DNA from 4 places in the Photobacterium minamisatsumaniensis genome. Region 1 is predicted to be linked to each of the others. Evidence: predicted binding sites of a transcription regulator. Region 1 holds the regulator's gene; each other region holds the start of a gene.

Evidence for each region. Region 1 encodes PurR, which represses purine synthesis genes. Its sites were predicted from a motif close to TNANGNAAACGTTTNCNTNA; they were not measured.
Region 2: a site for PurR is predicted at 1,407-1,426, ahead of purT (formate-dependent phosphoribosylglycinamide formyltransferase). Genes of this name have one in related genera too.
Region 3: a site for PurR is predicted at 1,544-1,563, ahead of folD (bifunctional methylenetetrahydrofolate dehydrogenase/methenyltetrahydrofolate cyclohydrolase FolD). Genes of this name have one in related genera too.
Region 4: a site for PurR is predicted at 1,557-1,576, ahead of purL (phosphoribosylformylglycinamidine synthase). Genes of this name have one in related genera too.

The regions. Positions count from the first base shown of each region.
Region 1 is NZ_JAKJSI010000067.1:16,736-20,317, reverse strand. Features, by position in the region: gene L4D78_RS26735 (FecCD family ABC transporter permease) at 1-135, shown strand, start outside; gene L4D78_RS26730 (heme ABC transporter ATP-binding protein) at 132-983, shown strand; gene purR (HTH-type transcriptional repressor PurR) at 1,446-2,459, shown strand; cyclic di-GMP riboswitch class I at 2,661-2,765, shown strand; gene L4D78_RS26720 (TfoX/Sxy family DNA transformation protein) at 2,894-3,484, shown strand.
Region 2 is NZ_JAKJSI010000063.1:11,594-15,175, forward strand. Features, by position in the region: gene L4D78_RS26150 (TAXI family TRAP transporter solute-binding subunit) at 1-633, shown strand, start outside; gene L4D78_RS26155 (hypothetical protein) at 759-1,163, opposite strand; gene purT (formate-dependent phosphoribosylglycinamide formyltransferase) at 1,483-2,658, shown strand; gene L4D78_RS26165 (thiopurine S-methyltransferase) at 2,771-3,415, opposite strand.
Region 3 is NZ_JAKJSI010000036.1:883-4,464, reverse strand. Features, by position in the region: gene tig (trigger factor) at 1-410, opposite strand, end outside; gene L4D78_RS19010 (hypothetical protein) at 1,036-1,200, shown strand; tRNA gene L4D78_RS19005 (tRNA-Arg) at 1,217-1,293, opposite strand; gene folD (bifunctional methylenetetrahydrofolate dehydrogenase/methenyltetrahydrofolate cyclohydrolase FolD) at 1,696-2,553, shown strand; gene galU (UTP--glucose-1-phosphate uridylyltransferase GalU) at 2,638-3,552, opposite strand; gene rfaH (transcription/translation regulatory transformer protein RfaH) at 3,570-3,582, opposite strand, start outside.
Region 4 is NZ_JAKJSI010000012.1:156,843-160,424, reverse strand. Features, by position in the region: gene mltF (membrane-bound lytic murein transglycosylase MltF) at 1-1,446, opposite strand, end outside; gene purL (phosphoribosylformylglycinamidine synthase) at 1,743-3,582, shown strand, end outside.

The DNA.
Region 1 (3,582 bases):
ATTCTTTTGGTTGCCGATATGCTTGCACGTATCGCAGTTGCACCGGCTGAACTGCCTGTTGGGATTATTACAGCCCTACTCGGCGCGCCCTTCTTTATCTTCCTGCTCGTAAAACAAAAAGGGAAAATGTCATGAGCTTGATGACAAAAAATAGCGTTGAAACAAAATGTGCTATTGATGCTTCAGGGCTTAACCTTAAATTGGGTGATAAAGTACTCCTTGATGATTTAGCTATTCAGATCAAAAGTGGTGAACTTACCGCCTTGCTAGGTCCTAACGGTGCAGGTAAAAGCACCCTCTTGAAAGTATTATGTGGTGAACAAGAATCTACAGGCCATGTTTCCTTTTTTGGTAAAAACCGTGCCACTTGGCCACCAGCTGAACTCGCAAAACACCTTGGTGTGTTGCCTCAGCATAGTAACCTAACCTTCGCATTTACCGCGCAAGAAGTTGTTGAGCTGGGTGGTCTCCCCTTAGCGCTGACCAATCGGGAAACGGTAAGTATTGCTAAAGAAAAAATGGCTCAAGTCGATGTCACAAATTTGAGTTGTCGCCTATACCCTACGCTCTCTGGAGGAGAAAAACAGCGCGTGCACTTTGCACGGGTACTGACTCAACTCAGTCGCGCTGGTGAGCAGTGTATTCTGATGCTTGATGAGCCAACATCAGCACTCGATTTAGCGCATCAACATAAAACCCTTCAAGTCGCAAAGTCGTTAGCGAAGTCTGGGGCTGCGGTGATCATAGTGATTCACGATTTAAACTTAGCAGCGCAATATGCAGACCGTTTAGTCATTCTTAATGAGGGAAAAATTCAAGCTGATGGTTGTCCGAAGGACGCTTTAACAGCGAAAACGATCGAACGCGTTTATGGTTGGCCTGTTTGCATTACACACCACCCGATCGATAATTATCCTATTGTGCTTGCAACATCCAGCCATGAAATTGAAGAACACCAGTCAAAGTTCGAACTGGCCATTTAACAGGAAGTTGTTGTTAAAAAAAATAAAAACATCTCTTTTTTATACCTTCTCTTTTTCCTTTAAAGCCTTCTTAATCAAACTAAAAAGGCTTTATAAACCTATCTTTATTGGTTTCTTGGAATTATTCGCTAGATTTATGGTTGACCATTAATCAATCAAACCTATCCAATTCACCAGTAATCCTAATTTATTAAGGCAAGAAACATTGCACTCTTTGCTACACTGAGTAAAATGAGAGCGCAAGCGATTACACTATGCAACAATTGCAAAGCCTAAATCGCAATAAACGTGAATACTGAAAAGAAACGAAGCCGCCCATTCGTGTCGCGGCCTTTTGTCGTTTCTGTTATCTGTACTCAACAGAACAGTGAACTGTATTGAACGTATAGCCAGTGCACTACTCTATTGAGTAAAGCTTAAAATTACCTAGGTCTTTTGACCCTTATTATTAGAAGAATAAATATGGCAACGATTAAAGATGTTGCACGTATGGCTGGTGTCTCTACAACCACCGTCTCTCACGTGATTAACAAAACGCGATTTGTCGCAGAAGCGACGCAAAAAAAAGTACTGTCTGCAGTTGACGAGCTAAACTACGCTCCGAGTGCTGTAGCGCGTAGTTTAAAATGCAACACAACCCGTACTATTGGCATGTTGGTTACAAAATCGACCAACCCTTTCTTTGCTGAAGTCGTACACGGTGTTGAAGAGTACTGTTACGGCGCTGGTTACACACTTATCTTGTGCAACACTGAAGGTAACCTTGAGAAGCAACGTGATTATTTACGCATGCTGGCTGAAAAGCGCGTTGATGGTTTGTTGGTCATGTGCTCAGACTTGGATGAAAACCTACTCGGTCTATTAGAGCGCCAAAAAGATTTGCCTATGGTTGTCATGGATTGGGGCCCAGAGAGTCCTCACACAGATAAAATTCAAGATAATGCTGAGTTAGGCGGCTATGTCGCGACTAAGTTCTTTATTGAACATGGGCATCAAGCTATCGGTTGCTTAACCGGCCACAGTGATAAAGCTGCTTGTCGCGAACGATTAAAAGGCTTTAAAAAAGCCATGTCTGAAGCCGATCTCGAAGTACACCCAGATTGGGTACTCGAAGGTGACTTTGAATGTGAATCGGCAGTTGAAGCCGCTGAAAAGTTCATTGCAATGGACAAACGTCCAACGGCGATTTTTTGCTTCAATGACATCATGGCGATGGGCATGATCAGTACATTTTCACAAGCTGGTATTCGTGTACCTGAAGATATTTCAATTATCGGCTACGACAATATTGATTTAGCACCATACTTTTCACCACCCCTAACCACGATTCACCAGCCCAAGCGCCGCCTTGGTAAAACAGCTATCGAAATCCTGTTAGAACGAGTGAAAGATAAAGATCATGAGCACCGTATATTTGAAATGATACCAGAGCTTGTGATTAGAAAATCAGTGATAAACCGAAACACCAATTCATAACAAGCGGATTGATGACGATAAGAACGGAGGCTTCCCCCTCCGTTTTTTTGTGCTTATAGCATGCCTAATTAGAATATTCACTCAACTTTTGGCACTTTTTATAATTAAATAAAGACAAGATAAAATAATTTATGGGAGCAAGGTCACGCTATTAAAAGTGGGAGCAGGTTCAAATTTTGCTTCTGCGATATTCTTAAACAGTCACGAACAAGGCAAACCTTTCGAAAGATTGGGACGCAAAGCTTCCGGCCTAAGAGTCTATAGTTTTCAATAACTAGTTCGACTTAAGGTAGCGGGGTTGCCGATGGATATAGCAATAGTGATCAGGCGTCATATTTTACATGATTCTGACATTACTCTTTTGTTAATTTTGCTAATCTGAAATCCTCGCTCTGTTGTTAGGTGACCCTAGATTTTTTTCACCGAGAAGAAGCATGGACAAACCAGTACTTAAAAATTCATTACGACTGTTTAGTTGTTTCAACAACGTAAAATCACGCTCGATGTTTGGCGGATTTGGCATATTCGCAGGTGAAACAATGTTTGCACTCGTTGTTAACGACAAACTTCATCTTCGTGCCAACGCTGAAAACGAACAAGATTTTAAACAGGCAGGCTTAAAGCCATATATTTATAAGAAACGTGGATTTCCTGTTGTTACCAAGCATTTTGCAATTCCAGATGAATGGTGGGAAGACACAACTAAAATACTTAGCCAAGCTAAGCGCTCTCTTGAAGCGGCAAAAGAAGACAAAGAAACAAAAAGTAAGGCAGGACCAGAACGTATAAAAGATCTACCTAACTTACGACTCGCAAACGAACGCATGCTAAAAAAAGCAGGGATTATCAGTGTCGATGCATTATTTGAAGCGGGTTCGATTAACGCTTTTAGGGCATTACAAGATACCCATCAAGGCACTGTAAGCATTGATCTTTTATGGGCATTAGAAGGTGCAATTAGTGGCCAGCATTGGTCAGTTATTCCGCAAGAACGTCGCTCAGAGCTGCTTTCAAAGCTTAGTTAACCCCGCTTAGTACCATTAACAAGAGGTGATATGCCTCTTGTTAATGCATCATTTCGAGTGTTCCTTGCTCACTATTATGCCTCAGCACCATTATTCTC
Region 2 (3,582 bases), on a different contig from region 1:
TCTATTCACCCAGAACCTTTTACGGTTGTAGCTCGGGCTGATTCCGGCATTAAAACATTTGCTGACCTTAAAGGTAAGCGCGTCAATATTGGTAATCCGGGCTCAGGTCAGCGTGGCACCATGGAAGTGCTTATGGCGGCACTAGGCTGGACTGAAAAAGATTTTACTTTGGTTGCTGAACTCAAAGCTTCTGAACAATCGAAGGCACTTTGCGACAATAAAATCGACGCCATGGTTTATACCGTAGGCCACCCTAGCGGTGCAATTAAAGAAGCAACAACATCTTGTGATAGCGTAATAGTGGAAGTCGCTGGTCCTGTTGTTGACAAGCTGGTCAATGAAAATGATTTCTATCGGGTCGCAACTGTACCGGGGGGCATGTACAAAGGGTCAGAAAACGATGTGAAGACATTTGGCGTGGGGGCAACATTTGTGTCTTCAGCCGCCGTGGATAAGCAGCTTATTTATCAAGTCGTCAAATCTGTATTTACCGACTTTGATACATTTAAAAAATTACACCCTGCCTTTGCCCATTTAAACAAAGCTGAAATGACGACAGATGGGCTCTCTGCACCTTTGCATGACGGTGCAAAGCAATATTATGAAGAAGCAGGGTTAATCAAAGAAGAGTAATACCAATCTGGATAATATTTTAGTCTATCAGGCGATGACAGCCTGATAGACACTATTAATGATTGCCATTAAATATCGGCGCCGCTGTTACCTATAACAACAACCTATAACAACGCTTAGCGTTACTAGAAGCGAAACCTAAAGCCTAATTGGCCTTCCAACTCTAAATTGACATCTTCAACAACATATAACGTTGGGCCCACTTCGCCATAAAACTCAAAACTGTTAACTGGTACTTCAAAGCCAACACCGCCACGTACACCTAACTTATTATGCTTCTTATCGACATACTGAGCACCGACGAATGTATACAAGTTATTCATACCAGGGTCATTAGTAAGTGATCCTAAATTAAATGTCTTATCGAAAGCCAAACCAAAGTCATCAATGCCCAATGAGAAACGTAAATCATGGTGCTTATACTGAATACCAGACATTGGGCTACCAAAAAACATACCCAAAGCTTGTGAAGCCTGTGCCTGTATTGGTAATGCACATAATAAACCTAAGCCAATTAACGCTTTTTTCATGACGATACTACTGCTCTATTCAGACGAAATTGGTAGTAACTTAACGAGAAAGTTCCCAAATTTCGAGCCTGACTAGGCAGATATGACATAACTTTGACAAATTATGAACGGTGTTTAATAGAAGTGTCAGTGATGAATGCGAATGGTTTTTACGCAAAAAAGCGTAAAGTGCCGCTTAATTATTCGCTAATCATGATTGTGCTTAACCAATGAAAAAACGGGGAAAAAGATTGTTCCCCCACAAATAGCAAACGTTTGCGTGAGTACGAAAATACTGTATGATTCTAGGTAATTTGACTACACCCAGTAAGGAAATTCGATGTTAGGGTCTGCAACAAGTCTAAATGCTACACGTGTGCTGCTTCTTGGTTCTGGTGAGTTAGGTAAAGAAGTCGCGATTGAATGCCAACGCCTTGGTCTAGAAGTTATTGCCATAGATCGTTACGCTAACGCACCAGCTATGCAAGTTGCACATCGTAGCCATGTCATTGATATGCTTGACAGCGAAGCATTAAAACATGTTATTGAACTTGAAAAGCCACATTATGTAGTGCCTGAGATCGAAGCAATTGCAACAGAGACATTAGTCGAGCTTGAGCGAGATGGTCTAAATGTCGTACCAACAGCAAATGCCACTAAACTGACCATGAATCGTGAAGGTATCCGTCGCTTAGCCGCTGAAGACCTATCTATCCCAACCTCACCTTACGAATTCTCAGATCAGTTTGACGACTTTGCAGCTTCTGTTGAACGCATTGGCACACCTTGTGTTGTTAAGCCAATCATGAGTTCATCGGGCAAAGGTCAAAGTGTTATAAAAACACCTGCAGACATTGAAACTGCATGGCAGTATGCACAAGAAGGTGGCCGTGCTGGCGCTGGGCGTGTCATTGTTGAAGGCTTTGTCGAGTTCGACTATGAAATTACGCTTCTTACAGTAAGAGCGGTAGATGGTATTCATTTCTGTGCACCAATAGGTCACCGACAAGAAGATGGTGATTACCGTGAGTCATGGCAGCCACAACAAATGTCTGAATCCGCTTTAAAGGCCGCACAAGATGTTGCCGAGAAGGTCGTTAACGCGTTAGGCGGCTATGGCCTATTTGGTGTTGAGCTATTCGTGAAAGGCGATGAGGTCCTATTCAGTGAAGTATCCCCTCGCCCACATGACACTGGTATGGTAACGCTTATCTCTCAAGAGCTCTCTGAGTTTGCTCTTCACGTTCGCGCTTTCCTTGGCTTACCTATTCACTCGATTAATCAGTTTGGCCCATCAGCATCAGCAGTTGTTCTTGCAGAAGGCGTATCAAGCAATATTCGTTTTGATAATTTAACCGCTGCGCTTGCACGCCCTAATACGCAAGTACGCTTATTTGCAAAACCTGAAATCAATGGTCGACGTCGCTTAGGTGTTGCTTTAACCCGCCGTGACAGTGTGGAACAAGCAATTGAAGATTCAGTTGCAGCCGCAGCGGATATAAAAGTTACCTTCTAATTTGTGACGCTGTCACTATTGATACGTAAACATTAAAAAAGGAGCTAATATAGCTCCTTTTTTGTTAACTCTGACCCGTCCTAAATAAGCTCGCCTAAAACCATAGAAGGCATTAGTTAACTTCAATCAGCCACACTTCTTCAGCAAAACGAGTAAGGCCACGCTGACGGCGTGGGTGTGTCTCATCAGCATCGTAACGCCCCAAATGGGTGATCTTGCAGTTGGTAAACAATGCTTCAACTTCAACACTTGGTACAGAGAATGGAGGCCCATCCATTTCATTTTGTGGGTAATCGAGAGTAACCAATAAAATACGCCCACCCGGCTTCACCAGCGACAGAAGCTTTTCTACATACAATTTACGCATTGACTCAGGCATTGCAATCAACGCTGCACGGTCATAAACCACATCGGCTGGATCTATTTGCGTTGAAAAGAAGTCGCCACAGTAAATACTGATTTCATCAAATTCATACAAGGTTTGGTGGTTACCAAGCGTTGTTACCATTGGGGTATAAAAATGCTCAGTAAAAAAGGTGCGTACAGCAATATCACTCAGCTCAACACCAATCACTTTGTTATGCTTTTCAGCCAACCATGTAAGATCGACCGATTTGCCACACATAGGGACAAATACAACGTCATCTCGGTTCGCATTCACCTGTGACCAATACTTCGTTAAAGCAGGGTTGATGTCATCAAGGTGGAAACCTATTCGGTTTTCTGCCCAGCGGCTATGCCAAAATTCTGCATCCATTTATTCTTATCTCTTTTATGTGACTGACTGTCTTATACCTGAGTTATACCAAAGCACCCTACTTCAGACAAGTTTGAAGGCCTATTAAAGCGCCCAGAGCCTCGTCTAAGGTGTTTTCTCATCACACTCCACCCCAAGTTCGCATTTCAGCCAAAACGTTCAAATAA
Region 3 (3,582 bases), on a different contig from region 1:
ACGTCTTCGTCTTTAACTTCAACTGCAGGCTTTTCTACAGCGATTTTGTCTAGACCCGCTAACGCGATTTCTGGGAAGATTTCGAAAGATGCTTTAAATACTAGATCTTTACCTTCAGCGAGTTCAACTGGAGTGAACGTTGGTGCGCCTGCTGGGTTGATCTTTTCTTTAACGATTGCTTCGATGTAGTGACGCTGCATCACTTCACCTAGGATGTCTTGGCGAACAGATGCGCCAAACATACGAGCAACCATTTTCATTGGTGCTTTACCAGGACGGAAACCATCAAAACGACGATTTTTAGCAATTTTCTTCAGTTCAGCAGCAACTGCATCTTCGATGTTAGCAGCAGGAACTGTGATAGTTAGATGGCGTTCTAGACCTTCAGTGGTTTCAACGGTAACTTGCATTTTATTTAACCTCAAAACTTACTCAGTGTTCTCTGAGTGATGTTGCCGATCAGCAATACTGACGGTGGCATCCTTTCGTGTTATGGCTGACAACCACGCCAACACCATAACGCCTTAATTCTGATAATTTCTGTTTCTGCTGACGGTACAGTCACTGAAGCAGAAATTAAAAAACGCGGTATTATAGCGATCCATGACCCTGCCGTCGAGACAGAGTGGCCGCACCGCAATCAAACCTTTCACACAAGATAGGGGCAAAAAATCCATTTACAAGGGTAAAACCCAAAAAAGCCCTTCACTTTTGCTGTTTTTTGACAATAGCCTCTTTTATTTCCAGAAACTCTGTCCCCATTGGTGCTTTTTAATCCAGTGAATCAATCACCCTCAGGGCTATTTACCACAACCAAATATCGCTTCTAGCAGGTTCATTGAACACCTTGCTGTCTAAATAATCATCAACATTTCGATTATTTCCGATACAAGATCTAAAAAGGAAAGAAAGAATACATACTCAGGATCAAAATTATTCCAAAACATTCTAAATGAGCAACACGGTGCACATAAGAAAAATGGGCATAACGTATTATTTATCTCAGGATCCCTCATAAAATAAAAGGATATAGCGATGAAAAGGAATAAAGCCAAGGTTATTGCATCATGGCAACCCACAAACGAGCGTGAATTATTAGCATTAAAAGAGCTACTTGTTCAGGAAATAGCAGGAAAAGTGAAACAACACCCAGGTGGAACTGGTGAACTAGGTAATAACACAGGGAGAATGGTACGGTAATTTAAAACGAGGGAAATGGCACGCCCTGCAGGATTCGAACCTGCGACCACATCCTTAGAAGGGACGTGCTCTATCCAGCTGAGCTAAGGGCGCATCATTGTAGCGCTAGGCTACGGGACGGGATTATACGTCGCTGATTATTAACGTCAATGCTTTTCCCTCTATTTTTCGTACGTTTGCAACCAAGCGTTCAAACAAAAGACAAACCGCTGATAAATGGAACGACCACGCTCTACATCATAAAAGTTCCACTGTGCTTGTTAAGAGATCTTCATTTCGCTTCCCTACAAACAACAAAAGATTAAACAACACGCATCCACAAACAAAGATTTAACGAAAACACCGAGGCAAACGTTTGCGCTGTAGATCTTGTTCACATTTTTTGCGACAATAACTGCGTTTTAATAAACCAGATACTGAGTCATCTTTAACAAGATACACAAAGCATAAACAGCACGCTGGTTATTGCTCACCCATTCAACCCAAAGGATAAACATGGCCGCTCAAATTATTGATGGAAAACTTATCTCTCAAACAGTTCGTCAAGAAGTTAAGGCACGCGTTAAGGCACGCGTTGAAGCAGGCTTACGTGCTCCGGGGTTAGCCGTAGTATTAGTTGGTCAAGATCCAGCATCACAAATCTATGTTGGCAGTAAACGAAAAGCATGTGATGAAGTCGGGTTTGTTTCTAAATCATTCGATCTTCCAGCATCGGCAACAGAAACAGAACTGCTCGCTTTGATCGAAGAGCTCAATCAAGACCAGAACATTGATGGTATTTTGGTTCAGCTGCCATTACCTGCCGGTATAGACAGTACCAAGGTGCTTGAGCATATCAGTCCAGAGAAAGACGTCGATGGCTTCCACCCTTACAATGTCGGCCGTTTATGCCAACGTATTCCCAAACTACGATCTTGTACACCAAAAGGGATTATCACGTTACTTGAGCGATACAATATAGAAGTACGTGGTAAGCATGCGGTCGTTGTAGGTGCGTCGAATATTGTTGGCAGACCAATGACATTAGAGTTATTGCTCGCGGGTGCAACCACAACGACCTGTCACCGCTTTACTAAAGATCTTGAAAGCCATGTACGCCAAGCTGACATTTTGGTTGTTGCTGTCGGTAAACCTAATTTTATTCCAGGCCACTGGGTTAAGAAAGGGGCAACTATCATTGATGTGGGTATTAACCGCTTAGATAATGGCAAGTTAGCGGGTGATGTTGAATATGATGTTGCAAGAGAAAATGCGCGTCACATAACTCCGGTTCCTGGTGGCGTTGGCCCAATGACAGTAGCAACATTGATTGAAAATACACTGCATGCCTGTGAGCAATACCATTCAGAGTAACTAGACGCGCGAAGTAACCTTACAGGTAATAAAAAGCGAGAGACTTGTCTCTCGCTTTTGCTTTCTAACGCCAAGTAATGCGGCTTAACGACGAGTGTTATTTACCATCTCTTTCAAGAAAGCAGTAAATTCCTCACCTAAGCTTTCATGGCGCATGCCGTATTCAACGAATGCCTGCATATACCCTAACTTGCTCCCGCAGTCATGGCTTTTACCTGACATATGGAAAGCATTGACCTGCTGTGATTCCATCAACATATCAATCGCATCGGTTAACTGGATTTCATCGCCAGCACCAACAGGTGTACGGGCAAGTAGGCCCCAAATCTCAGCTGGTAAAATATATCGACCGACAATCGCCAAGTTTGACGGTGCATCGTCTAAATCGGGCTTCTCAACCACTTTACTCATTGCCGTAGTTTCACCCGCATTCAGTTCAACACCTGCAATATCAGCCACACCATAGTTTGATACTTCAGACATAGGTACAGGCTCGACCATCACCTGACTAATGTTCGTATCATTAAATGATGCAACCATCGCGGCCATGTTTTCTTTGCGTAAATCACTGGCAACGTCATCGAGGATCACGTCAGGTAATACAACCGCAAAAGGTTCATCACCAATCAAAGGGTGAGCACACAGCACAGCATGCCCTAGCCCCTTGGCTTGACCTTGACGTACATGCATGATGGTCACGTCTTTAGGGCAAATTTTTTGTACTTCATCGAGCAGTTGACGCTTAACACGTTTTTCAAGTGTCGCTTCAAGCTCAAAAGAGGTATCAAAGTGGTTTTCAATCGAGTTCTTTGATGAATGGGTCACCAGAACGATTTCTTTGATCCCCGCAGCAACACACTCATTGACCACATATTGAATAAGAGGCTTATCGACGATAGGTAGCATCTCTTTCGGGATAGCTTTTGTCGCAGGTAACATTCGAGTACCAAGGCCTGCAACAGGGATCACGGCCTTGCGGACTGGGGAAGCTTTTGACATGTAATATTCCATTTCAATTATTTTTTAACA
Region 4 (3,582 bases), on a different contig from region 1:
CGTTGATGTTGCGGGCGGCGTAATGGTGTGCAGGCCATCAATGAGCGCAATTTCGTCTTGCTGAGGGCTTTGGCTATGTGTTTGTTCATAGCCCACAATGCTTTGGTAATAGCGACGGATATTCTCAACATAATTGAGTGCCTCATCACCGCGTGCATAGCCATAGCGAGTGTGCTGGTAATACTGGCGCTGTCGTAGTAATGGTAAACGTTGCTTAACATCACTCCATGCGTCAGGGTTGCCGCCTTGTGTTTTGGTTAAGCGTCTAGCATCCATCAGGTGGCCAAAGCCAACGTTGTATGAAGCAAGGGCAAACCAGACTTTTTCATGTTCTTCTACGCTGTCAGGAATACGGTTGATCATCTTGCGTAGGTATAGCGCACCGCCACGAATACTTTGCTCTGGGTCAAGACGATTTTGTACTCCTACTGATTTCGCTGTCGGGAGGGTTAACATCATCATGCCGCGCACCCCTGTTGGCGAAACGGCTCGAGGGTTCCAGTGTGATTCTTGATACGACAGCGCCGCGATTAAGCGCCAGTCAAATTCGTTAGCATATTGTTTAAAGAGCCCTTGCCACTGGGGAAGCGTACTCTCAAGAGCGCGTAAGAAAGCGCGGGTATCAACGTAATCAAACGAGTCGACATGGCCTAAGTATTTTTCTTCAAGCTTCGCGAGTTCACCGCTTTGTTGGATCTCACCAAAGAATTCAATGAGCAAGCCATATAAGCTGTCATCGTTGGTTTGATTGATAAACCAAGCAATGGGTTCATCTTCTGTAAGCTCAAGGGCTGTCGTAACATCAGGATTAATACGCTGGTTGAGAGCGACTTCAACAGAATCAGCCATCGTATAGTCTAATTCGCCCGCTGCAACTTGACGTAGTAATTCATCATTATCGGTTTCTTCAACGGCATTCCATTCTAATGTTGGGTATTGCTGTTTAAGTGCTTGCAGTGTGAGTTCGTAACTTGAGCCTTTGACAATGGTAAAGCTACCTTTATTCTGCGCAAGATCACTCAGGCTTCTAGGGCGCCATTGGCCTTTTTTATACACGACTTTTTGACTGGCATAATAATAAGCTGGTGCAGCTCGAAAATTTGCTAAGCGCTCATCGGTCATGGTTAAGCCTGCTGCGAGCAGATCGACCTCATTACGCTCAAGGGCAGGAAAAAGCCGAGATAAGGTGAACATAGGCTTCATTTCAAGCTTTACGCCGAGCTTCTCGGCAAAAAGGCGAGCAATTTCGTAATCAAGGCCGGTTGGACCTTCACTGCCAATATAATAAGAGAGTTGATTATTGAGTGTTCCGACACGAAGTACACCATCTTCACGTATACGCTCAAGATCGGTGCGAGGTTCTTCTTGCCAGAGACAGCCACTCAATAACAGTAGGCTAAAGAGTACAGCGGTAAAACGCTGTAGCTGAATAATCGGTCGGTTAATGCTCAACAAACTATGCTCACGTAATAGTAGGGTGTTCTTTATACCAAAGCTCAGCGGATCCGCAAAGTTATCGGCAAATTATCAGTTTTTTTCGAACAATTGAAAAAAAAACACGCAAACGGTTGCGTCAGGTGTTACGTCACAAATTTTTTTCCCTTATACTACGCCACATCATGAGCACATCGCCTTTGAATATTTTGTAAAGCGAGGTGAGATTGACGTAATTATCCCAGAATAGTGCTGGGGGTTAGGCCAATATCACCTTCATTCAACTGCTAATCGAGAGACGTTCGCACATGGAAATTTTGCGTGGTTCACCCGCACTATCTGAGTTTCGCGTTAATAAGCTACTAGAGCGTTGCCGCGAATTAGATCTGCCTGTGTCAGGCATTTATGCTGAGTTTATGCACTTTGCTGATGTATCAGCACCGCTGAATGCTGACGAGCAAAGTAAGCTTGCGAGCCTGCTAACCTACGGTCCAACGATTGCAGAGCACGAGCCGACTGGCTTGCTGCTACTGGTTACGCCTCGTCCGGGAACTATCTCGCCATGGTCTTCTAAATCAACTGATATCGCCCGCAACTGTGGTTTAAGCAATGTTAATCGCTTAGAACGCGGTACAGCGTATTACGTAGAAACTACGGCAACACTAACGAATGAACACATTGAAGAGCTAAAAGGCCTGATCCACGACCGTATGATGGAAGTGGTTTTCGGTGAGTTTGAAGCAGCACAAGCCTTGTTCGTTCAAGCTGAACCTGCACCTGTGAAATCGGTTGATATTCTGGCTGGTGGCCGCAAAGCCCTAGAAGAAGCAAACGTAACACTGGGTTTGGCATTAGCAGAAGACGAAATTGACTACTTAGTGGAAAACTTCACTAAACTGGGTCGCAATCCGAATGACATCGAACTGATGATGTTTGCTCAAGCGAACTCAGAGCACTGTCGTCATAAAATCTTTAATGCTGACTGGACGATCGACGGTGTTGATCAAGAAAAGTCACTGTTTAAGATGATCAAAAACACCTACGAGAAAAATAACGAGCACGTTCTGTCTGCATACAAAGATAATGCCGCAGTAATGGAAGGCTCTGAAGTGGGTCGTTTCTTCCCGAACCCAGAATCTCGTCAATATAACTACCATCAAGAAGCTGCACATATCTTGATGAAAGTAGAAACGCATAACCACCCAACGGCAATCTCACCATGGCCGGGCGCATCAACAGGTTCAGGCGGTGAAATCCGTGATGAAGGCGCAACGGGTATTGGTGGTAAGCCAAAAGCGGGTTTGGTTGGCTTTACGGTTTCTAACCTGCGTGTTCCTGGTTTTGAACAGCCTTGGGAAACGGACTTTGGTAAGCCGGGCCGTATCGTTACTGCGTTAGACATTATGCTTGAAGGCCCTCTGGGTGGCGCGGCATTCAACAACGAATTTGGTCGTCCAAACCTACTTGGTTACTTCCGTACTTACGAAGAGAAAGTTACGTCACACAATGGCGAAGAAGTACGCGGTTACCACAAGCCAATCATGATTGCTGGTGGTATGGGTAATATCCGTGCAGATCACGTTCAGAAGAAAGAGATCCCTGTAGGTGCGAAACTGATCGTACTGGGTGGTCCTGCGATGAACATCGGTCTTGGCGGCGGTGCAGCATCATCAATGGCTTCTGGTCAATCGGCTGAAGACCTTGATTTTGCTTCAGTACAACGTGAAAACCCAGAAATGGAACGTCGTTGTCAGGAAGTGATCGACCGTTGCTGGCAGATGGGTGACGATAACCCAATCGCCTTTATCCACGATGTGGGCGCGGGCGGTATCTCAAATGCATTACCTGAGCTTGTTGATGATGGTGAGCGTGGCGGTAAATTCCAGCTACGTGATGTACCAAACGATGAACCAGGCATGAGCCCGCTAGAGATCTGGTGTAACGAATCACAAGAACGCTATGTAATGGCCATTGCGCCAGAAAACATGGCGGCATTTGATGCGATTTGTCAGCGTGAACGTGCACCGTATGCGGTTGTGGGTGAAGCGACTGAAGAGCGGCACCTAACACTTGAAGATAGCCACTTCGACGATACACCAATCGATATGCCAATGGATATTCTATTGGGTAAAGCGCCGAAGATGCACC